DNA from 3 places in the Streptomyces sp. 17_S59 genome. Region 1 is predicted to be linked to each of the others. Evidence: riboswitches for the same ligand, from Rfam matches in the RefSeq annotation. Region 1 holds a riboswitch; each other region holds the start of a gene.
What was found. Region 1 has a riboswitch for cobalamin ahead of nicT (Nickel transporter NicT). Riboswitches for the same ligand answer to the same signal wherever they lie in the genome.

Region 1 (7,626 bases):
CACTGCGCCGCGGCCTGGCCAACCAGACCACCGGACACGTGCCGGTGCCCCATGCGGACAGCGTGGTGGTGACCGTCAGCGCCGATCCGGCCGAGGAGCACGAGCACTTGGCGCGCGTCGCGGACGTCTTCCACGACCCGCTGGTCGACGCCGTGCTCACCGAACTGAGGGACATCAGTGCGGCGCGCCGCCCCTGACGGCGCGCGGCCCGTGGACGAGGCGGCCCTGGACGGGGGTCAAGACCGCCTGCGACACAGGCCGGTGCCGGATCCGTACGGACCGACGGTCCGTACGGATCCGGCACCGCCGGTGCGCCAACCCGCCACCGGTCCGGAGTCGGATGCCATGCGCCCCATGGATGTCACGTCGCTGACGGCAGACCCCTACGGCACGTGCGCCGTGCTCCGCGAGGCCGGTCCGGTGCACCGGATCACCGGCCCCGACGGGCGGGCGGCCTGGCTGGTGACCCGCTACGAGGACGTGCGGCAGGGGCTCGCGGACCCGCGGCTCTCCCTGGACAGGCGCAACGCCCGGCCCGGCAACTATGCAGGCCTGACGCTGCCTCCGGCGCTGGACGCCAACCTGCTGAACATGGACGCACCCGACCACACCCGGGTGCGCCGCCTGGTGGCGAGGGCCTTCACCCCGGCCCGGGTGGAGGAACTCCGCGCTCCCGTGCGGAGGATCGCGCACGAGCTGCTGGATGCCGTCGAGGCCGAGGGCCGCGCGGACCTCGTCACCGCCTACGCGGGTCCGCTGCCGATCACCGTGATCTGTGACCTGCTGGGCGTGGACCGGGCGGACCGGGTGGACTTCCGGGCCTGGACGGACACCCTGGTCGCCCCGGACCCCGAGCGCCCCCACCTGGCCGCGGAGGCGATCGGCAACATGCTGCGCTTCTTCACCGGGCTCGTGGAGCGCAAGCGGGCCGAGCCGGGCGGCGACCTGCTGTCGGACCTGGTCGCGGTGCGGGACGAGGACGGGGACGAGCTGTCCCCGGACGAGCTGACGTCGCTGGCGTTCCTCATCCTCCTCGCCGGCTACGAGAACACCGTCCACCTCGTCGCCAACGCCGTGCTCGCCCTGCTGGACCATCCGGAGCTGCTGCACGAGCTGCGAAAGAATCCGGACGGACTCGGCGCGGCCGTGGAGGAGATCGCCCGGTGGGACGGGCCCGTCACGCTGGCCATCAGGCGCTTTCCGCTGGAGGACGTCGAGATCGGCGGGGTGACCGTGCCGGCCGGTGAGACCGTGCTGCTGTCCCTGGCCTCCGCCCACCGCGATCCCCGGCAGTTCCCCGACCCCGACCGCCTTGACCTGGGGCGGGAGCGCTCGGGACACCTGGCGCTGGGGCACGGCAGCCATTACTGCCTGGGCGCGCCGCTGGCCAGGCTGGAGGCGGAGACGGCGCTCGCGGTGCTGCTGGAGCGCTTCGAGAACCTGGAACTTGACGTTCCGAGGGAGGCGCTGACCTGGCGTCCCAGTATCCGGGCACGTGGCTTGAATTCGCTCCCCGTGCGCTGGTGAGCGGGAAGTCGAACGGGCTTTTGATGCATAACCCATCCTTGATGAGGTAGAACTGTCCTCGAGCCCGCTCGGTGTGCATCCCCCGTCGCACCGAGCGGGCCTTCGCCGTCCCGGCTCCGGATCAGGCGCTGCCGGGCGGGAACTTCAGCAGGACCACCGCCGCGAGCATCTGGATGGCCACCGACGCGGCCGCCCTGCGGGTCGGCAGATGATGCTGCCCCCGGATCAGCAGCGTGGCGAGCGCACAGCCGAAGGCCGCCGTCACCGAGGCCGCCAGCCGCACCGGGACCGAGTCGGACGGCAGCACGGTGTCCAGCATCAGCCGGGGCAGGTCGCTCGCCCAGAACAGCACGACGAACAGGCTCGTCGTCGGGGCGAACCTGCCGTTGCCGCCGAGCCGCCGCGCAATGGCGTGGGTGGCGGCCCCCAGCAGCAGACTGGCCAGCAGCATCACCGCCGAGCCGATGGCCATCGCCTCCAGCGCGAGCAGCGGGCCGACGTCCCACTGCCGCCAGAAGGAGTCCTTGGCCAGCGTCCCGAGCGCCCCGCACAGCAGGGACAGGAACGCGGCCGCTCCCCAGACGCTCCGGTCCCGTGCCTCGTCGAGCACCTCGACGGGCCGGTACCAGAGCCCGAATATCAGGCGGTGCCACAGCAGCTTGCGCGGCCGGGCGGCGGGCGTGGGCGGGGGAGGTGCGGTGGTCACGGGCATGGGTGCCGTTTTATCACCGTTCGGCCGGACCTCCCGAGTCCGGGCCGCCGCCACCGGGCGCGGACGCCCCGTCAGACGCCCGCGCCCGGCGCCCCTCAGAGGGGAGCGGGCTCCTTGGCGCCGGGGTCGGCATCGGCGTCGGGATCGTCGGTTCCCGGGCCGCCGCCCGGTCCGTGCAGATACTCCTCGCTGATCTCGCGGGGCCCGAACGGCCACACCTTCTCGTACGCCGCCCACAGCACGAACGCCACACAGCCGGCACCCACCCAGGCCAGGGACCACTCGATGGGGTGCCGCCCCGGCGAGTTCTTGTCCGCATAGCCGTAGATCACCAGCCAGCCGACCAGTGCCACCACGCTCGGCAGCGGGTAGAGCCACATGCGGTACGGGCGCCGCAGCCCCGGCTGCCGCCGCCGCAGCACCGTCACGGCCGCGATCTGGGCCAGCGCCTGCACGAGCACCATCACGCTCGTCAGCAGCTGGATGAGCGTCGCCAGATCCGTATGACGGCCGATCAGATAGCCTGCGCAGCCAATGACTCCCATCGTGACCAGGGGCAGCACCGGGAAGCGGTGGCGGGGGTGCAGAGTGCCGAACGGGCGGAAGAAGACCTTCTCCCGGGCGGCGTCGTAGGGGATGCGCGAGCCGCCGAGGAGACCGGTGAAGACCGAGGCGAAGGCGGTGACGAGGATCAGCACCGTGACCACGTCCGCGGCCCCCTTTCCCCAGGTCTTCTCCAGCACGGCGGAGGCGACGGAGGAGGAGGCCGTGGAGCGGGGATCGAGCATCTCCTGCCAGTCGACCACGCCCAGTGTGCCGACCTGGAGCAGCAGGTAGATGGCCATGATGCCGAGGATGGAGTAGACGATGGCGCGCGGCAGGGTGCGCCCGGGATCCTTGATCTCGGCACCCATGTAGGCGGCGGTGTTGTAGCCACCGTAGTCGTAGATGCCGATGGTCAGGCCCGCGGCGAAGCCGATCCAGAACTGATTGGACGTCAGCTCGAAGGCGTGCGCCGGGTAGGTGAAGGCCAGGTCGGGGCTGAAGTGCGTGAAGGCCGCGACGATGACCAGGGCGACGGAGGCGAGCATCACGCCCCACAGCACCGCCGTGATCCGTGCGATGTTCTCCACCCGGCGCCACAGCAGCGCGATGACGAGCGCGATGAGGGCCAGCCCCGTCAGATCGCCCTGCGTCTGCGTCATGTCCGGCCACAGATAGCCGAGGTACTGGACGAAGCCGATCACCCCGGTGGCCACCGCGAGTGGGATGAACAGCATCGACGTCCAGACGAACAGGAACGGCATCAGCTTCCCCGTGCGGTACTGGAACGCCTGCCGCAGATACACATAGCTGCCGCCCGCACCCGGCAGCGACGCCCCCAGCTCCGCCCAGATCAGCCCGTCGGCCAGCGCCAGGACCGCCCCCGCGACGAAGCCGATGACCGCCTGCGGCCCGCCGAAGGCGGCCACCATCAGCGGGATGGTGACGAAGGGGCCGATGCCGCACATCTGGCTCATGTTGATGGCGGTGGCCTGGAACAGCCCGATGCGGCGCACGAACCCCACGTTCGGGTCCGCCGCCCCCGGCCCGCCGGACCGGTGCCCTCTGCCTGCAGTGCCTGTCATTGGCGCAGCCCCTCTCGTCGTCCACTGCACTCGTACACCGGCCCGCCCGGCACGTCCATCACCTGCGCGGTGTCGCGAACACTGGTGGTGAGCCCGACGAACCGTCAAGATCTGGGAACCGGAGAACCAGTGGAAGAAGGGAAGAGAGATGCCCGGAAGACGCAGAGGACGCATCGCCGTCGTGGGCGGCAGCATCGCGGGCTGTGCCGCCGCACTCGCCGCGACCCGCGCCGGAGCGGACGAGGTCGTGGTCTACGAGCGGGCGGCCGGCGCGCTCCAGGACCGGGGCGTCGGCCTCGCGATCCACAACGACCGCTACGCCGAGCTGGAGGCGGCCGGATATGCCGACGCCGCCATGCCATGGGTGCCCCTCACCCGGCGCACCTGGATCACCCGCGACGGCGAGGAGCGCGCCGGACGACGGCTGGGAGCCGTGCCGTTCCCCTTCCGCTCCTACAACTGGGGCGCTCTGTGGCAGGAGTTACGCGCACGCATCCCCGCGTCGGTCGAGTACCGCCAGGGCGCGGCCGTCGAACGGGTCCTGCCCGAGCCGGACGGGGTCACGCTGTGCCTCGCCGACGGGACGACGGACCGCTGCGACCTGGTCGTCGGCGCGGACGGCTACCGCTCGGTGGTACGGGCGGCCACGAGCGCCACCGCGCCCGCCTACGCCGGCTACCCGGCCTGGCGCGGCACCGTGCCCGCCGAGGCGCTGCCGGAGCCGCGCTCCGCCTGGCCCGAGGGCGAGGCCGCGAACATCGCCTTCCCCGGCGGCCACATGATCGTCTACCGCATCCCCGGCCCGGGCGGCACGGGCGTCTCCGCCAACTGGGTGCTGTACACCTCCGCGCCGCCCGGCACCGCAGCGGCCCTCCGCGACCCGACGAGCCTGCCGCCGGGCAGGGTCACCGACGACCTGCTGGCCCACCGGGCCGCCGTGACCGAACGCTGCTTCCCGCCCTACTGGCGGGACTTCGTCGCCTGCACGCCCCGGTCCACGGCCGCCGTCCAGCCCCTGTACGACCTGGCCGTGCCGCACTACGGCGAGGGCCGCATCGTGCTCGCCGGGGACGCGGCCGCCGTGGCCCGCCCCCACACCGGCAGCGGCGCCGCCAAGGCGCTGCAGGACGCCACGGTCCTGGAACGCGTCCTGCGGTCCGCCGGCACCTGGGCGGAGGCGGTGCAGGCGTACGACGCCGAACGCACCCCGAGCGGCCGGGCCCTGGTCCGGCTCGCGCGCCGGCTCGGCCGGGCGCAGGTCCTGGCGACGCCCGACTGGCACACCATGGACCAGGCCGCCCTGGAGCGGTGGTGGCGGGAGGCGTCCGACGGCGAGCGCGGCTTCGGCGGCGAGCGCCTCGGCGCCCCGACCGGCCCCTCCTGACGTGCACGGACGGCTTCCTGCGAAGAAGTGGCACTTGCCACTCTTTTCCCCCGGCGGCGGGCCGGGACGTTAAGGTGGCCCGGCCGTGGTGATCGGGAAGACCGGTGCGGACCCTCGTGGTCCTATTCCGGAGCGGCCCTCGCCACTGTGACCGGGGAGTTACCGTCCCGGCCGCGTGCCCCACCCACGGGCGCGCGGAGCCACTGGCGCCGTCCGGCTGCCGGGAAGGCGGGACGGTCGCGTGTGTACCCGTAAGCCAGGAGACCGGCCACGGCATCTCACAGAACATCCACGAGGTGCTGGAGCGTGACCCCGAATGACCCTGCCCACCCCCACCCCCACCACCGGCAGTTCTGCCGGAACTGAGCCCTCCGCGCTGCCCGCCTTCCGCTGGCAGCGCCAGGACACGATACGGACCGCCGGCCTGCTGGCCGTCGTAGCCGCCCTGCACGTCGTCGCCTTCGGCGTGCTCTTCCTGCTCGTCGTCCCCCACCACTACACCGTCGACTCCAAGGTCTTCGGTGTCGGCCTCGGCGTCACGGCCTACACCCTCGGCATGCGGCACGCCTTCGACGCCGACCACATCGCCGCGATCGACAACACCACCCGCAAGCTGATGGCCGACGGCAAGCGCCCGGTGTCGGTCGGCTTCTGGTTCGCCCTCGGGCACTCCAGCGTCGTCGTCCTCCTGACGCTGCTGGTGGCCGGCGGCACCCGGCTGGCCGGGACGCTGATGGACGAGGAGTCCACCACCCACCAGACCCTCGGCGTGGTCGGCACCACCGTCTCCGGCGGCTTCCTCTACCTCATCGCCGCCCTCAACCTCGTCGCCCTCGCTGGCATTCTGCGGGTCTTCCGCGCGATGCGCCAGGGCCGCTTCGACGAGGCGGAGCTGGAGGAGCACCTGGACTCGCGGGGCTTCATGAACCGCATCCTCGGCCGGCTCACCCGGTCCGTCTCCCGGCCCGGGCAGATGTACCCGCTCGGCTTCCTCTTCGGCCTCGGCTTCGACACCGCGACCGAGGTCACGCTGATGGTGATGGCGGGCAGCGGGGCCGCGGCCGGCCTGCCCTGGTACGCGGTCCTGTGCCTGCCGCTGCTGTTCGCCGCCGGAATGAGCCTGTTCGACACGCTCGACGGCACGTTCATGAACTTCGCCTACCAGTGGGCGTTCTCCAACCCCGTCCGCAAGGTCTACTACAACCTCACCATCACCGGCCTGTCCATCGCCGTGGCCTTCCTCATCGGCACGATCGAGCTGGTCGGGGTCCTGCACGAGAAGATGGACCTGACGGATCCGGTGACCGGCTGGATCGCCGGACTCGACCTCGACAACGTCGGGTTCGTCATCGTCGGGCTGTTCGTGGTGGTGTGGGCGGCCGCGCTCGCCTACTGGCGCATCGCCAAGGTCGAGGACCGCTGGGCGGTGCGTGCCTCTGCCCGCCGCTAGGGCCGTGCGTTAGGGCCGGGCGCAGCCGCGGGTCGCGCACTCCTTGCGCACGCTGATGACGGGGAGCTTGTTGCCCGCGGACTCCTCGCTGACGACGACGGGGGACGGGCCGCCGCAGGTGAGGCACGTACGCGACGAGGGGTCCCGCTCCCGGTCGATCGTTGCGGCGATCCTGCGCAGTGGGTCGGCGGTGTCGTCGTCGGGCATGGGCCATCCCGTTCGCTTCGGCGGTTCCCGCTCCGCGCGGCCGGAGGGGTGGGTGCATCGTGGCGCACGACGCGTGATCACGTCAGCGGGTTGGGGGGTGACCACCCTTTGGGTGGGGGGTCTTTCCCCCACCCCGCCCCTTCCCGCAGCTTCCGATATGCGGCTCCGCCGCAGGGCGGGGGCTCCGCCCCCGGACCCCCGCTCCTCAAACGCCGGAGGGGCTGAAATTGCCCCCTGGTTCGGGAAAGGGCGGGATCGGGGAAAACTCCAGCGGCAGCACCACCTCGAAGCGGCACCCGCCCCCAACGTTCCGCACCGACACCGCACCCCCATGCGCCTCCACGATCCCGCGCACAATCGCCAGCCCCAACCCCGCACCCCCCGTCCGCGTCCGCGCCTCCGACCCCCGCCACCCCGTGTCGAACACCCGCGGAAGGTCCTCCTCCGGGATGCCGCCGCAGCCGTCCGTGACGGAGAGGACGACCGTGTCCTCCTCCTGCCGCGCGGCCACCGTCACCGTCCCGTCGGCCGGCGTCCGGCGCACCGCGTTGACCAGCAGATTGCCCAGCACTCGCGTCATCTCCCCGCCGTCCGCCTCGACCGGTACCGCGTCGACGCCGTCGCCCGTCAGCCGGACGCCGCGCTCGCGGGCCAGCGGGCCGACCCCGGCCAGGGCGTCGTCCACCAGGTCGTACGCCGAGATCCGGGCCGGGTTCAG
Region 2 (7,626 bases), 780 kb from region 1:
CGGCATACCGCGGCGTGCCCAGCACGACGAGGCTCGCGGCCCCGGCCGCTTCGCGCAGCACGCGTGCCGGCCGTCCGGAGGCCAGTTCCGTGCGTACGTCCAGCTCCCGGTGGCAGCGCAGGGCTTCGTCGCGCGCTTCGCGCAGCAGGGTTTCTCCCCGGGCGTGGAGGTGCGTGGCCCAGGAGTGGGCCCGGCTTCCGGGCGCCGTGCCGGGGGCTGTGCTCACCGGCCCCGCCTGGACGTGCACCAGCCGCAGGGGCATGCCCCGGAGGGCCGCCTCGTCCGCCGCCCAGCGCACGGCGTGATTGCTGAGGGGGTGGTCGGAGACCTCCGCGATCACCGACGCAGCGCTCACATCCATCCGGAGACCACCTCCGGTGTTGGCCTGACCTCCGCTTCCAGCGTGCATCCTCGGCGGCTGCCGCGCCACGGGCGCAGACCGGGGCCCGGACCGGCGCCGGAGCGCCGGTCCGGGCCCACGCGTCAGGAGGCCGTGCCGTCCAGCTCCTTCCGCACCGCACGGGCCGCCGCCACCAGGTTCTCCAGGGAGGCGCGGACCTCGGGCCAGCCGCGGGTCTTCAGGCCGCAGTCGGGGTTGACCCACAAGCGGTCGGCGGGGATCGCGGCCAGGCTCTTCCTCAGCAGGTCCGCCGCCTCGGCGGCAGTGGGGACGCGCGGGGAGTGGATGTCGTAGACGCCGGGGCCGACCTCGCGCGGGTATCCGGCGGTGGCCAGCTCGCCGGTGACCTGCATGTGCGAGCGGGCGGCTTCCAGGCTGATGACGTCGGCGTCGATGTCGTCGATGGCCGTCAGGATGTCGCCGAACTCGGCGTAGCACATGTGGGTGTGGATCTGGGTGTCCGGCCGGACGCCGCTCGTGGCGAGCCGGAAGGACTCGGTGGCCCAGGCGAGGTACGCCGCGTGGTCGGCGGCACGCAGCGGGAGGGTCTCGCGCAGGGCGGGCTCGTCCACCTGGATCACCGGTGTCCCGGCGGCCTCCAGGTCGTTCACCTCGTCGCGCAGGGCGAGGGCCACCTGCCGGGCGGTATCGGCGAGCGGCTGGTCGTCGCGGACGAAGGACCAGGCGAGCATGGTGACGGGCCCGGTGAGCATGCCCTTGACCGGGCGCTCGGTGAGCGACTGGGCGTAGCGGGTCCAGCGGACCGTCATCGGCTCGGGGCGGGAGATGTCGCCGGCGAGGATCGGCGGGCGGACGTAGCGGGTGCCGTAGGACTGGACCCAGCCGTGCCGGGTGGCCAGGTAGCCGGCGAGCTGCTCGGCGAAGTACTGCACCATGTCGTTGCGCTCGGGCTCGCCGTGCACCAGCACGTCGATGCCGGTCTTCTCCTGGAAGGCGATGACCTCGCCGATCTCCGCCTCGATGCGCTTCTCGTAGGCCTGGGTGCCGATGCGTCCGGCGCGCAGGTCGGCGCGCGCCGTGCGCAGCTCGGTCGTCTGGGGGAAGGAGCCGATCGTGGTGGTGGGCAGCGGCGGGAGCCCCAGGTGGGCGCGCTGGGCCGCCGCGCGCTCGGCGTAGGGCCGGGAGCGGTGTGCGTCGGCGTCGGTGACGGCGGAGGTGCGGGCGCGTACCGCCGGGTCCCGGGTGATGGCCGAGCCCGCGCGGGAGGCGAGGTCGGCGCGGTTGGCGGCGAGTTCGGCGGCGATGGCACCGGTGCCGTGCGCGAGCCCCTTGGCGAGGGTGACGGCCTCGTGGGCCTTCTGGCGGGCGAAGGAGAGCCAGCGGGCGATCTGTCCGTCGATCTCGCGCTCGGCCGTGGCGTCCAGGGGGACGTGCAGCAGGGAGCAGGAGGCGGCGACGTCGACCCGGTCGGCGAGGCCGAGGAGGGTGCCCAGGGTGGCCAGCGACTTCTCGAAGTCGTTGATCCACACGTTGCGCCCGTTGACCACGCCGGCCACCAGGCGCTTGCCGGGCAGCCCGCCGACGGCCGCGAGGTCGTCGAGGTTGGCGGCCGCGGAGCGGGTGAAGTCGAGGGCGAGGCCGTCGACGGGGGCCTTGGCCAGGACGGGCAGGGCCTCGCCGAGGCGGTCGAAGTAGGAGGCGACCAGCAGTTTCGGGCGGTCGTCGAGGGTGCCCAGCTCGCGGTAGGCGCGGGCGGCGGCGTTCAGCTCGGCCGGGGTGCGGTCCTGGACCAGCGCGGGCTCGTCGAGCTGGACCCATTCGGCCCCGGCGGCCCGCAGGTCGGCCAGCACCTCCGCGTAGACGGGCAGGAGCCGGTCGAGGAGGGTCAGCGGCTCGAAGCCGGGGGCGACGCCGGGCGCGGGCTTGGCCAGCAGGAGGTAGGTGACCGGGCCGACGAGGACGGGGCGGGCGGCCAGGCCGAGGGCGAGGGCTTCCCCGAGTTCGGCGACCTGCTTGGTGGAGTCGGTGGTGAAGACGGTGTCGGGGCCGAGTTCCGGGACCAGGTAGTGGTAGTTGGTGTCGAACCACTTGGTCATCTCCAGCGGCGCCGCGTCCTGGGTGCCGCGGGCCATGGCGAAGTAGCCGTCCAGGGCGTCGGCTTCGACGGCCGCGCGGTGCCGGGCGGGGATCGCGCCGACCATGACGCTGGTGTCCAGGACGTGGTCGTAGTACGAGAAGTCGCCGGTGGGCACCTCGTGGATGCCTGCGTCGGCGAGCTGCCGCCAGTTGGTGCGGCGCAGTGCGGCGGCCGTCTCCCGGAGGGCGTCGGCGGTGACGCGGCCCTTCCAGTAGCCCTCGATCGCCTTCTTCAGCTCTCGGCCCTGGCCCTGGCGGGGGTAGCCGTGCACGGTGGCGCGTGCTGCCGCGGCTGCGGACTTGCTGGTCACGGAACTCTCCTTCGCGAGTTTCTTCCGGAACCCCGGTGCACGAGGAGGGCGCGAAGGGACGACGGGCCGGCCGGGACACCACCGTCGTGCGTGCCCGTCCGCCGTGTACGCCGACCCGCCCTCGAGGTCACCGGGATTGCCGCGCGCGAACGCTCGCACGCGGGCAGCGGCAGGTCTTCGGACTCGCGGGCACGTCTGCCGGGGCAGACACCTACTGGCCGTCGCTTCCCGGACCCGCCCGGGCCCAGTGCGTATGACGGCGGTCGTTCCCGCTCACCGCTGCGGGGCAGTCCCGGATTCCCACCGGGTTCCCTCTTGCGACGCATCCCGCCTGGCGGACGGGGCGAACCGGCTGCACCGGCCACCCTAGAGGGAGAATCCCGTTCTCGAACAGGGTTGTTCATATGTCGGTCACATACCCGCGTCACACAGGTCCTCGCCGGGGCGGAGGCACTGGGCAGCACTCAGCAGCCCCTCGACGACCTCGTCCATCCCGATGCGCTGCTCCACCCGTTCCAGGTCGGGGACGTGCGCCCGGGTGCTCACCCCGGGCGGGGCTGCGAGGAACAGCTCGCCGGGCTTGAGGAGGACGCAGTGAGCGGACGGGGGCGGACAGGGGGACCCGGGGTCCGGGGCACTGGGCTGCCAGGGCACGGAACTCTCCTTCGCGAGTCACGTCACGGGCGGCCCCGGTTCGCCACGACGGTCCGGCCCCGCCGTGGCGAACCGGCTGCGTCCCCCAGGTTGAGGGCATGCCGGGCTCTCAGGCCCCAAGCCGTTGCCGGACGAGGTGGTGGGCGTAGGCGTCAGTGGTGAAGAACGCCGGATGCCCTCCGTAGGGACGTGAACCAGGCGGGCGGGCGCTCCTAGTGGAACTGCTCCTCCTCGGTGGAGCCGGTCAGCGCGGTGGTCGAGGAGGCCGGGTTGACGGCGGTGGAGACGAGGTCGAAGTAGCCCGTGCCGACCTCCCGCTGGTGCTTGACGGCGGTGAAGCCGTGCTGCTGGGCGGCGAACTCGCGCTCCTGGAGGTCGACGTAGGCGGTCATGCCGTGCTCGGCGTAGCCGCGGGCGAGGTCGAACATGCCGTGGTTGAGGGAGTGGAAGCCGGCGAGGGTGATGAACTGGAAGCGGTAGCCCATGGCGCCCAGTTCCCGCTGGAACTTGGCTATCTGGTCGTCGTCCAGCGCGGCCTTCCAGTTGAAGGAGGGCGAGCAGTTGTAGGCCAGCATCTTGCCGGGGTACCGGTGGTGGAGCGCCTCGGCGAACTCGCGGGCCTGGGCCAGGTCGGGGGTGCCGGTCTCCACCCAGATGAGGTCGGCGTACGGGGCGTAGGCCAGGCCGCGGGCGATCACGGGCGCCATGCCGTTGCGCACCTGGTAGAAGCCCTCCGCCGTGCGCTCCCCGGTGCAGAACTGCGCGTCGGTCTCGTCCACGTCGCTGGTCAGCAGGTTGGCGGCCAGGGCGTCCGTACGGGCGACGACGAGGGTGGGCACGTCGGCGATGTCGGCGGCGAGGCGGGCGGCGTTGAGGGTGCGGATGTGCTGGGAGGTGGGGACGAGGACCTTGCCGCCGAGGTGGCCGCACTTCTTCTCGGAGGCGAGCTGGTCCTCGTAGTGGATGCCGGCCGCACCCGCGGCGATCATCGCCTTGGTCAGCTCGAAGGCGTTGAGCGGGCCGCCGAAGCCCGCCTCGGCGTCCGCGACAATGGGTGCCAGCCAGTCGGTGGTGTCACCCGCGCCCTCGGCGGTGGCGATCTGGTCGGCCCGCAGCAGCGCGTTGTTGATGCGACGCACGACCTGCGGCACCGAGTTGGCGGGATAGAGGCTCTGGTCGGGGTAGGTGTGCCCGGCCTGGTTGGCGTCGGCGGCGACCTGCCAGCCGGACAGGTAGATCGCCTGGAGGCCGGCCTTGACCATCTGCACCGCCTGCCCGCCCGTGAGCGCGCCGAGGGCGTGGATGTAGTCGCGCTCGTGCAGCTGCCGCCACAGGCGCTCGGCCCCGCGGCGGGCAAGGGTGTGCTCCTCGCGGACGCTGCCGGACAGCCGGATCACATCGTCCGCGCTGTACGTCCGCTCGATGCCCTGCCAGCGGGGGTCGGTCGCCCACCGCCGGGCGAGGTCCTCGGCGGTCGTCCGGTTGCCCGTCGCTGCCTGTGCCATGACTGTCTCCTGGGATCGGTGTGGGAGCAGTGGTCGGGGGTCCGGGGCTCCTGCCGGGCATGTGAAGGGCAGGGAATTTCCCCCGGAGTGCGGCCCGCAGTGCCATCGGTGGTGAGCGGAAGCGGAGGAATCCGGGCCTGCGGGCCGCACGACGACTCTGGCAGTGGCACTGAGTGCCATCAAGTGTGGCTCCATGCCAAGTGTTGCGAATCTTCCGGGCACGTTCTGCCAAGTCTGCGAAGACGCACGCCGGTTGGGTGGCACGAGGGCCTGCCCGTCTCCCACGAGGCGTCACCGGCCCCCGCCGCCCTCCGGCACCAGCCACGCCTGCAGACGCATCGCCGCGTACCCGAGCGCGAATGCGGCGCACACGAGGCCCGCGTCGGGCAGGGCCGGGGGCCGGGTGCCCAGCAGTTCGCGCAGGAGCGGCACGTACGCTCCTGCGATCTGCAGGGCCAGCGCGGCCGCCAGCGCCAGGAGGAGGAAGGGATTGGCCAGGGTTCCGGGCCGGGCCCGTGACCCCAGGCCCACGCCGAGCTGGGTCGCGCCCAGGACCAGGAAGACCAGCGTCTGCCAGGGGCGGCCCGTGTCGTGGGCCCAGTGCCCGACGGTCAGGGTCAGCGCCGCGATGAGGACGCCCAGCACGAGGATGCGCGCCCACAGTCCCTCCCCCAGCACGCTCTCCTCCGGTGGCCTGGGCGGCCGGTGCATCGAGTCGCCGGCGGTGGGTTCGGCACCGATCGCCACGCCCGGCAGGCCGTGGGTGAGGAGGTTGATCCACAGGATCTGGGCCGGGAGCAGCGGCAGGGGCATGCCCAGGGCCGGGCCCGTGAGCATGACCAGGATCTCCGCGCTGCCGCCCGCCAGGGCGTAGAGCAGGAAGCGCCGTACGTTGGCGTAGACCCGGCGGCCCTCTTCGACGGCGGCCACGACCGTGCCGATGTCGTCGTCGGCCAGGACGAGGTCGGCTGCCTGCCGGGCGACCTCCGTCCCGCGCCGGCCCATGGCCACCCCGATGTCCGCCCGGCGCAGTGCCGGCCCGTCGTTGACGCCGTCGCCCGTCATGGCCACCACGTGCCCGGCCCGGCGCCACGACTCGACGATGCCGACCTTCTGCTCGGGTGTCGTACGGGCGAACACGCGCACCGCCGTGGGATCCCCTGCGGTACCGCGCCGGATCCCCTCGCCGGTGACGGCCTCGTCCCGGGCGGAGGCGATGCCCAGCCGCCGGGCCACGGCTTCGGCGGTCAGCGGATGGTCCCCGGTGACGAGCACGGGAGTGATGCCCGCCGCCCGGCACGCCGTGACCGTGCCCGCGGCCGCCTCCCTCGGCGGGTCGAGGATCGCGACCAGCCCGAGCAGGGTCAGGTCCCTCTCCCGGTCGTCCGGTGCGGGCTCCGCTCTGCCGGCCGCGGCCACGGCCAGGACCCGGTATCCCTGCTGCGCCCATTGCCGCGCCCGCTCCAGCGCCCGGTCGCGGGACTCCGGGCCGCCGTCCGCCAGGAGTCCCGTGCGAAGAACGGTTTCGGGGGCGCCTTTGCAGACGACGCGAAGCTCTCCCCCGGGGCAGCGGTGCACGGTGGTCATGCGCTTGCGCTCGCTGCTGAACGGGATCTCGTCCACGCGCGGCATGCGCTCGCGCAACTCCGCGGCATTCAGGCCGAGTCGCGCCGCGGCGGTCAGCAGGGCCGCTTCCGTGGGATCGCCCAGGGCCGTCCACGTCCCGTTCCCGGCGCCGGGCGGTTGCAGAGCCGCGTCGTTGCACAGCACCGCGGCAGTCAGCAACTCCGACAGGTCCGCGGCCTGATCGGCGCCGAGCACGTGTCCGTCCCGTTCGACCCGCCCTTGGGGCACGTAGCCGATGCCGGAGACGGTGGCCTCGCCGCCGCCGGGGGTCCACAGCCGCTGCGCGGCCATCCGCCCTTCGGTGAGGGTGCCGGTCTTGTCCGTGGCCAGCACGGTGATCGAGCCCAGGGTCTCGACGGCGGGCAGTCTGCGGACGATGGCGTGGCGCCGGGCCATCCGGTGCGCGCCCAGCGCCAGGGCGAGCGTCACCACGGCCGGCAACGACTCGGGGACCGCCGCGACGACCAGGCTGATCGCCGCGACCACCATCAGCTCCACGGGCTGCCCGCGGACGATCCCGACGAGCAGCACCACGCCGGACAGCGCGACGGCGATCAGGGCGAGACCGCGGCCGAAGCGTGCCAGCCGGTGCTGGAGCGGGGTGAGGCCGGGCGGCTCGGCCATCAGGGCGGCGATCCTGCCCATGGCGCCGGCGGCCCCGGTCGCCGTCACCTCGACGCGTCCGCGCCCGCGCAGGACCGTCGTGCCCGCCGACACCGTCCCCAGGCCCGGGTCGTCCGGGGAAGGCTCCTTGGCCACCGGCACCGATTCGCCGGTCAGGGAGGACTCGTCCACCAGCAGCGTGGCCGCCTCGAAGACGCGGCCGTCGGCGGGAACGATGTCGCCCTCGCCCAGGAGGACGACGTCGCCGGGTACGACGTCCGCCGCGTTCGCCTCCTGCTCGGTTCCGTCGCGCATCACGCGTACGACCGGGGCGCTCAGCGCCCGCAGAGCTGCCACGGCCCGTTCGGCGCGGACTTCCTGGGCCACGCCGACCGCGCTGTTGGCCACGACGACGATGGCGACGATCGAT
Region 3 (7,626 bases), 1.6 Mb from region 1:
TCGTCCGGCCTGCGCGCCCCCGCACTGATCGCATTCGTGAAGGACGCCCTGATCTACATCGTCATCATCGTGGCGATCATCTACATCCCGATCAGGCTCGGCGGCTTCGACCACATCTTCGCGAAGGCGGGCGAGGCCCTCTCCGCCAAGAACCCCGCCACCGGCAAGCCCCGCGGCTCCCTGGCCACCGGCCCGCAGGCGCAGTGGGCGTACGCGTCGCTCGCGCTCGGCTCGGCGATGGCGCTCTTCCTCTATCCGCACTCGGTGACGGCCGTCCTCTCCAGCAAGGGCCGCAACGTCATCCGGCGCAACACCACCATCCTGCCGCTGTACTCCCTGATGCTGGGGCTCCTGGCGATGCTGGGGTTCATGGCCATCGCGGCCGGGGTGAAGGTCAAGAACGGCCAGCTGGCGATCCCCCAGCTGTTCGAGGACATGTTCCCCGACTGGTTCACGGGCGTGGCCTTCGCCGCGATCGGCATCGGGGCGCTGGTCCCGGCGGCGATCATGTCGATTGCAGCGGCGAATCTCTTCACGCGCAACATCTACAAGGACTTCATCAGGCCGGACGCCTCGCCGGAGCACGAGGCGAAGGTCTCCAAGCTGGCGTCGCTGCTGGTGAAGGTGGGCGCGCTGGCCTTCGTCCTCACCATGGACAAAACGGTCGCCATCAACTTCCAGCTGCTCGGCGGCATCTGGATCCTCCAGACCGTCCCTGCCCTGGTCGGCGGCCTCTTCACCCGCTGGTTCCACCGCTGGGCGCTGCTGGCCGGCTGGGTGGCGGGCATGGCGTACGGCACATGGCGGGCGTACGAGACGCCGAGCGCGACGCAGGACCACTTCGGCAACACGAACGTGATCCCGCTGATCGGGGAGAAGGGCTACATCGGACTTACGGCTTTTGTGTTCAATGTCCTCGTAGTCGTGATCATGACTTTTGTCCTCAAGGCGGTGGGCGCGCCGGACGGCGTGGACCAGACGAAGCCGTCGGACTACACGGCCGACGCGGGCGACCCGGGCGTCGAGCCGGAGCTTCCCCCGGCCACGGCGGGGGCGCCCGCGGCGCACTGAGGGGCGCAGCCCGCACCCGCTCCCCGAGCCGGGGGCTTCGTCCAGAGAAATGTCGTCAGACAAATACCGTTCGTCCCGGAACGCCGGACAGGCTGGAATGATCCAGTCCGTCCGGCGTTCGGCGCTCCCCGGGCCGATCACGGAGGCGTCGGGAGAACGCCGCAGCGACCTCCTCGCGGCCCCGGGACACCCCTCCCGGACCCGTCGCCCGAGCCCCCCTCCCAGGGCCCCTCACGCCCCCTCCCAGGCCCCGCGGCGCGCCGCCCCCAACACCCCACCGCAGCACCCCGATAGCACATTCCGCAACCGCTTCATGACGGCCCGACACAACATGTGGGGGTGCCTCCGGAGCCCAGCACTAGATGTATGCTCGTCTCCGCTGTCGTCGCAGGGGAATCCGGTGGAAATCCGGAACTGTCCCGCAACGGTGTATGTGTGCGCATATACCCAGTGCACCTGAAGTCCGACGACCTGCGGACAGCGCGCCCACCACCCGAGCCTGCCCCGGCTCGGCCATGGGCGTTGAATTCGTCCGGGCCTCGCGGGTTGGGCCGGCGGACGCCTACGAGGCATGCCCTGGCACACCCAGGAGACAGGCATGCCCGTATGCGACCGTCGAGCACTCCCGAGCGGCCCACCCGACCGAGCGAGGGAGAGCCCCACCGTGACCATCGCGCCCGCGGATCCATTCTCAGGTCCCGTCTCAGCGAACACGGAAGCGACCGACGGCCCCGGGACCGCGCTGCTGCGCGCCCTGACCGACCTCACCGCCGATCTGCCCGCCACCGACCCGGGCAAGGTCGCCGCCGCCGCCCTGCGCGGCCGCAGCGCGGCTGCGGACGAGGCGGAGCTGCGCTCCCTCGCCACCGAGGCGGCCGCCGGCCTGATCGCCGAGGAGCCCGAGTACTCCAAGCTCGCCGCCCGTCTGCTCACCCGCGCCATCGCCGAGGAGGCGGCCGGCCAGGGTGCGACGTCCTTCTCCGCCTCGGTCGCCGTCGGCCACCGCGAGGGCCTCATCGCGGACGAGACCGCCGCGTTCGTGGCCACCCACGCCGAGCGCCTCGACGCCCTGGTCGACCAGGCCCTGATCGACGGCGCCGACGACCGCTTCGGCTACTTCGGCCTGCGCACCCTGCACAGCCGCTACCTGCTGCGCCACCCGATCCACCGCGACGTGATCGAGACCCCGCAGCACTTCCTGCTGCGCGTCGCCTGCGGCCTCGCCGAGGACCACTCGGAGCGGGCCCTGGAGGACGTCGCGGAGCTGTACCGGCTGACGAGCACCCTCTCGTACCTGCCCTCCTCCCCCACGCTCTTCAACTCCGGCACCCGTCACCCGCAGATGTCGTCCTGCTACCTGCTGGACTCCCCGCTGGACGAGCTGGACTCGATCTACGACCGCTACCACCAGGTGGCGCGTCTGTCGAAGCACGCGGGCGGCATCGGGCTGTCGTACTCGCGCATCCGCTCGCGCGGCTCGCTGATCCGGGGCACCAACGGTCACTCCAACGGCATCGTGCCGTTCCTGCGCACCCTCGACGCCTCCGTCGCCGCCGTGAACCAGGGCGGCCGCCGCAAGGGCGCCGCCTGTGTCTACCTGGAGACCTGGCACGCCGACATCGAGGAGTTCCTGGAGCTCCGCGACAACACCGGTGAGGAGGCCCGCCGCACCCACAACCTCAACATCGCGCACTGGATCCCGGACGAGTTCATGCGCCGTGTCGAGACGGACGCGGACTGGTCGCTCTTCTCCCCGGCCGACACCCCGGACCTGGTCGACCTCTACGGCGACGAGTTCGACGCCGCGTACCGCACGTACGAGGCCGAGGGCAAGGCCGTCAAGACCATCCCGGCGCGGGTGCTGTACGCCCGGATGATGCGCACCCTCGCGCAGACCGGCAACGGCTGGATGACCTTCAAGGACGCCGCCAACCGCACCGCCAACCAGACGGCCGAGAAGGGCGCGGTCGTCCACTCCTCGAACCTCTGCACCGAGATCCTCGAGGTCACCGACGACGGCGAGACCGCGGTCTGCAACCTGGGCTCGGTCAACCTCGCGCAGCACCTCGGTGCCGACGGCGAGCTGGACTGGGAGAAGCTCGACCGTACGGTCCGTACGGCCGTCACCTTCCTCGACCGCGTCGTGGACATCAACTTCTACCCGACCGAGCAGGCCGGCAGCTCCAACAGCCGCTGGCGCCCGGTGGGCCTGGGCCTGATGGGTCTGCAGGACGTCTTCTTCCGCCTGCGCCTGCCCTTCGACTCGGCCGAGGCGAAGGAGCTGTCCACCAAGATCTCCGAGCGGATCATGCTCGCGGCGTACGAGGCCTCCGCCGACCTCGCCGAGCGGCACGGCCCGCACCCGGCCTGGTCCGCGACCCGCACCGCCCGCGGCGTGCTGCACCCGGACCACTACCCCAACGCCGTCGCCGCCTGGGAGGACCGCTGGGAGGCGCTGCGCGCCCGCATCGCCGAGGTCGGCATGCGCAACTCGCTGCTGCTCGCCATCGCCCCGACGGCGACCATCGCCTCCATCGCGGGCGTGTACGAGTGCATCGAGCCGCAGGTCTCCAACCTGTTCAAGCGCGAGACGCTCTCGGGTGAGTTCCTGCAGGTCAACACCTACCTGGTGGACGACCTCAAGAAGCTCGGCGTGTGGGACCGCGCCACCCGCGAGGCCATGACCGAGGCCAACGGCTCGATCCAGGACATGAAGTGGATCCCGCAGGACGTGCGCGACCTGTACCGCACCGCCTGGGAGATCCCGCAGCGCGCCCTGATCGACATGGCCGCGGCCCGTACGCCGTACCTGGACCAGAGCCAGTCGCTCAACCTGTTCATGGCCTCGCCGACCATCGGCAAGCTCAGCTCGATGTACGCGTACGCCTGGAAGCAGGGCATCAAGACGACGTACTACCTGCGCTCCCGCCCGGCCACCCGGATCGCCCGCGCCGCGTCCGGCGGTGCCGCCGCCCCCGCCACCATTCCGGTGCAGCAGGCCGCGCCCGACGCGGACGCCATCGCCTGCTCCCTTGAGAACCCCGAGTCCTGCGAGGCCTGCCAGTAATGTCCGCCGAACGCCAGAAGAACCTGCTCGACCCCGGCTTCGAGCTGACCCTGCGCCCCATGCGGTACCCGGACTTCTACGACCGCTACCGCGACGCGATCAAGAACACCTGGACCGTCGAGGAGGTCGACCTCCACTCGGACGTCGCCGACCTGGCGAAGCTCTCCCCGGGTGAGCAGCACATGATCGGCCGCCTGGTGGCCTTCTTCGCCACCGGTGACTCGATCGTGGCGAACAACCTCGTGCTGACCCTGTACAAGCACATCAACTCGCCCGAGGCGCGCCTCTACCTGTCGCGGCAGCTGTTCGAGGAGGCCGTGCACGTCCAGTTCTATCTGACGCTGCTCGACACCTACCTGCCCGACCCGGAGGAGCGCGCGGCGGCCTTCGCGGCCGTCGAGAACATCCCCTCCATCCGCGACAAGGCGCAGTTCTGCTTCAAGTGGATCAACGAGGTCGAGAAGCTGGAGAGCCTGCAGACGAAGGCCGACCGCCGTCGCTTCCTGCTCAACCTGATCTGCTTCGCCGCGTGCATCGAGGGCCTGTTCTTCTACGGCGCCTTCGCCTACGTGTACTGGTTCCGCAGCCGCGGCCTGCTGCACGGCCTGGCGACCGGCACCAACTGGGTGTTCCGGGACGAGTCCATGCACATGGACTTCGCGTTCTCCGTCGTGGACACCGTCCGCGAGGAGGAGCCGGACCTCTTCGACGACGAGCTGCAGCAGCAGGTCACGGACATGCTGAAGGAGGCCGTCGAGGCCGAGCTGCAGTTCGCCCGCGACCTGTGCGGTGACGGCCTGCCGGGCATGAACACCGACTCCATGCGCGAGTACCTGCAGTGCGTCGCCGACCAGCGCCTGCAGCGCCTGGGCATCGCCCCGGTGTTCGGCTCGGAGAACCCGTTCTCCTTCATGGAGCTGCAGAACGTCCAGGAGCTGACCAACTTCTTCGAGCGCCGCGCGTCCGCGTACCAGGTGGCGGTCGAGGGCACCGTCGGCTTCGACGAGGACTTCTAGTCACACGGTAGGCACATGAGGAAGGGCCCGTACGGAGCGATCCGTACGGGCCCTTCCTCATGTCATGCGTTGATCAGTCGTTGGCGACGACCGGGTAGCGCGGGGTGCCCTCCGCCATCTGCTTCAGCGCGTCCTTGCGGTCCCGCTTCGACAGGCGGTCGATGTACAGGTAGCCGTACAGGTGGTCCGTCTCGTGCTGGAGGCAGCGGGCGAAGTAGCCCGTGCCCTCGACGGCGATCGCGTTGCCGTGCATGTCCTGGCCGCGCACCACGGCGTAGTCCGGGCGCGCCAGGGACGCGTACGCGGTCGGCACCGACAGGCAGCCCTCGTTGGAGTCGTCGAGGACGCGGCGGTCGGCCGGGAGCTCGTCCAGGACCGGGTTGCAGACGGCGCCCACGTGGCGCACGCCCTCGTCGTCCATGCAGTCGTAGACGAAGACCTTGAGGTCGACGCCGATCTGGTTGGCGGCCAGGCCGACGCCCTCGGCGGTGCGCTGGCTGGCGAACATGTCGTCGATCAGCTGCGCCAGCTCGTCGCCGAACTCGGTGACGTCCTTGCACTCCTTGTGCAGGACCGGGTTGCCGACGACGGTGATGGGACGGGAGGTGCCGCGCTCCCGGTGGGCCTGCTCGCGCTCCTCGCAGTCCTCGGTGTCCACGATGAACTCGCTCACCACGTCGTTCGCCGACTGCTCAGTGTCTTGCTGCGCCATGTCCGCCGTATGCCTCTCTCACAACCCGAAAACGCTATCTACAGGTTCATACAGGGTACGGGGAGCGCGGCGCCCCCTCAGCAGACCTCTTCGAGATCCCGCCATTCCCGGGTGTCCGGGCTGTCCGCGACCCAGCCGTCCAGCAGGCCGCGCACCAGGCCGACGGGCGCCGCGATGCCGCACTCGCGCTCGGGCACCCACAGGGAGCCGGAGCCCGCGGTGCGGTGGCCCAGCGGGCCGGGGTGGCCGGGCTCGCTGTGGTCGTGCGGGTCCAGGTGCTCGCCGTCGCCCTCGTCGCTGGGCATCCGGCTCTCCGAGCAGGTGCGGCACAGCAGGCGCACGGACGAGGACCAGTCCTCGGCGGCGAAGCCCGCGTCCGCGGCGAGCCGCTCCAGGGCGTCCCGGTCGGCCTCTGTGGCGGCCTCCAGGAGGACCACCCAGGTGGGCACGGGCGAGGGCGCCCACAGCTCGATCTCGTCGAAGACGGGGTAGGAGGGCCCCGCGGCGGTGACGCGCTCGCCGTGCGGGACGCCGTCGTGCAGCACGACCTCGCCCCAGCGGCGGCCGGAGGACGGCAGCGGGATGGAGAGCACCTCGATCCGCGCCGGGTCCAGTCTGCGGCCCCAGACGACCTCGGCCTCGCCCTCCGGGGAGAGCCGCACGGCCGCGCTGCCCAGCTCCATGCCGGCCGGCTCGCCCGCCGGGCCGCCGTCGCCGGGCACCCGGAGCCCGTAGGCCTGCCAGGCGCGGCGGGCCAGCGGCCAGTCCTGGAGGGCGGTGGCGGCGATGCCCACGTTCCACCAGTCAGGGGCGCCCGCCTCGCGGTCCAGCAGGGCCACGGCGCGCAGGCCGGCGGCGCGGGCCTGCTCCCAGTCGTGCCGGAACTTGTGCAGCAGCGCGAGGTTGAACCAGGACTCGGACAGCCAGGGCTCCATGTCGGCCGCGCGCGTCAGCAGGGCGCCCGCGTCCTCGTACCGGCCGTCGCCGATGAGCGTGAAGGCACGGTCGGTGGCCTGCCGCCACGAGGCGGAAGGCCGGTGCCGTACCTTGCCGAAGATCCTCACGATTCCCGCCTGCCGGTTTCTGCGTGCGACCACGCCGGTTGGACCGGGTGCCGACCGCCGTCCTCACCGACGGCGCGCTGCCACACCCGGACTGCTCCGGGGAGCTTCGCCCACCGGTCCTTCTTGCCGACAACGGCGCCCACGACACCCCCCGATTTCCGCTTTCCCGCCATTCTCTTCGTCTTCTTCGCATCCAACCATGCCCCTTCGGACGCCCGCTCATTACCCGTGGGTTCGGCGGGCCAGTCCGCGTCTCCCGGGGGCTCACGGGCCGGACGGAGCGGGGCGGCCCCGGGCGAGCACCGCGGCGAGCGCCTCCACCACCCGGGGCTCGTGGTCGTACGCGGTGGCCAGCCGGAGCCGCTCCAGCGCGCGCAGGGGGCCGCACGCCGGGTCGGCGGCGAAGTCGTCGTAGGCGTTGACCGTACGGACGATACGGGCCGTGAGCGGCTGGTCCCGGTACGGATCCGCCTGGCGCTCGACCACCAGGGCGACTTCCGGGGCCACCCCGGTCTGCCGCACGACCGCCGCGCCCAGCACGGCGATGCGGCGCCGCTGCTCCTGGGGCAGCGGCTCGGTGGCCCCGGCGGGCAGCGGGTCGGTGAGGGAGAGCTGGCCGACGTCGTGCATGAGCGCCGCGTACTCCAGCACGGTGAGGTCGGCGGCGGACAGGCCCAGCTCACGGCCGACGGCCCG

Region 2: another riboswitch for cobalamin. It lies ahead of metE (5-methyltetrahydropteroyltriglutamate--homocysteine S-methyltransferase); the one in region 1 lies ahead of nicT (Nickel transporter NicT).
Region 3: another riboswitch for cobalamin. It lies ahead of AC1Z4A_RS21570 (ribonucleoside-diphosphate reductase subunit alpha); the one in region 1 lies ahead of nicT (Nickel transporter NicT).

Annotation. Positions count from the first base shown of each region.
Region 1 covers NZ_JBXOWD010000001.1:6,351,972-6,359,597, forward strand. Annotated here, with positions in the region: gene AC1Z4A_RS28745 (MAB_1171c family putative transporter) at 1-197, shown strand, start outside; gene AC1Z4A_RS28750 (cytochrome P450 family protein) at 346-1,527, shown strand; gene AC1Z4A_RS28755 (YIP1 family protein) at 1,649-2,239, opposite strand; gene AC1Z4A_RS28760 (APC family permease) at 2,335-3,867, opposite strand; gene AC1Z4A_RS28765 (FAD-dependent monooxygenase) at 4,016-5,251, shown strand; cobalamin riboswitch at 5,321-5,538, shown strand; gene nicT (Nickel transporter NicT) at 5,568-6,701, shown strand; gene AC1Z4A_RS28775 (hypothetical protein) at 6,711-6,908, opposite strand; gene AC1Z4A_RS28780 (sensor histidine kinase) at 7,114-7,626, opposite strand, start outside.
Region 2 covers NZ_JBXOWD010000001.1:7,128,739-7,136,364, reverse strand. Annotated here, with positions in the region: gene AC1Z4A_RS32055 (universal stress protein) at 1-361, opposite strand, end outside; gene metE (5-methyltetrahydropteroyltriglutamate--homocysteine S-methyltransferase) at 484-2,808, opposite strand; cobalamin riboswitch at 2,980-3,122, opposite strand; gene AC1Z4A_RS32045 (hypothetical protein) at 3,220-3,462, opposite strand; gene aceA (isocitrate lyase) at 3,675-4,967, opposite strand; gene AC1Z4A_RS32035 (cation-translocating P-type ATPase) at 5,259-7,626, opposite strand, start outside.
Region 3 covers NZ_JBXOWD010000001.1:4,731,915-4,739,540, reverse strand. Annotated here, with positions in the region: gene mctP (monocarboxylate uptake permease MctP) at 1-1,071, shown strand, start outside; cobalamin riboswitch at 1,425-1,564, shown strand; gene AC1Z4A_RS21570 (ribonucleoside-diphosphate reductase subunit alpha) at 1,736-4,138, shown strand; gene AC1Z4A_RS21565 (ribonucleotide-diphosphate reductase subunit beta) at 4,138-5,154, shown strand; gene def (peptide deformylase) at 5,228-5,866, opposite strand; gene AC1Z4A_RS21555 (tetratricopeptide repeat protein) at 5,944-6,930, opposite strand; gene AC1Z4A_RS21550 (HD-GYP domain-containing protein) at 7,195-7,626, opposite strand, start outside.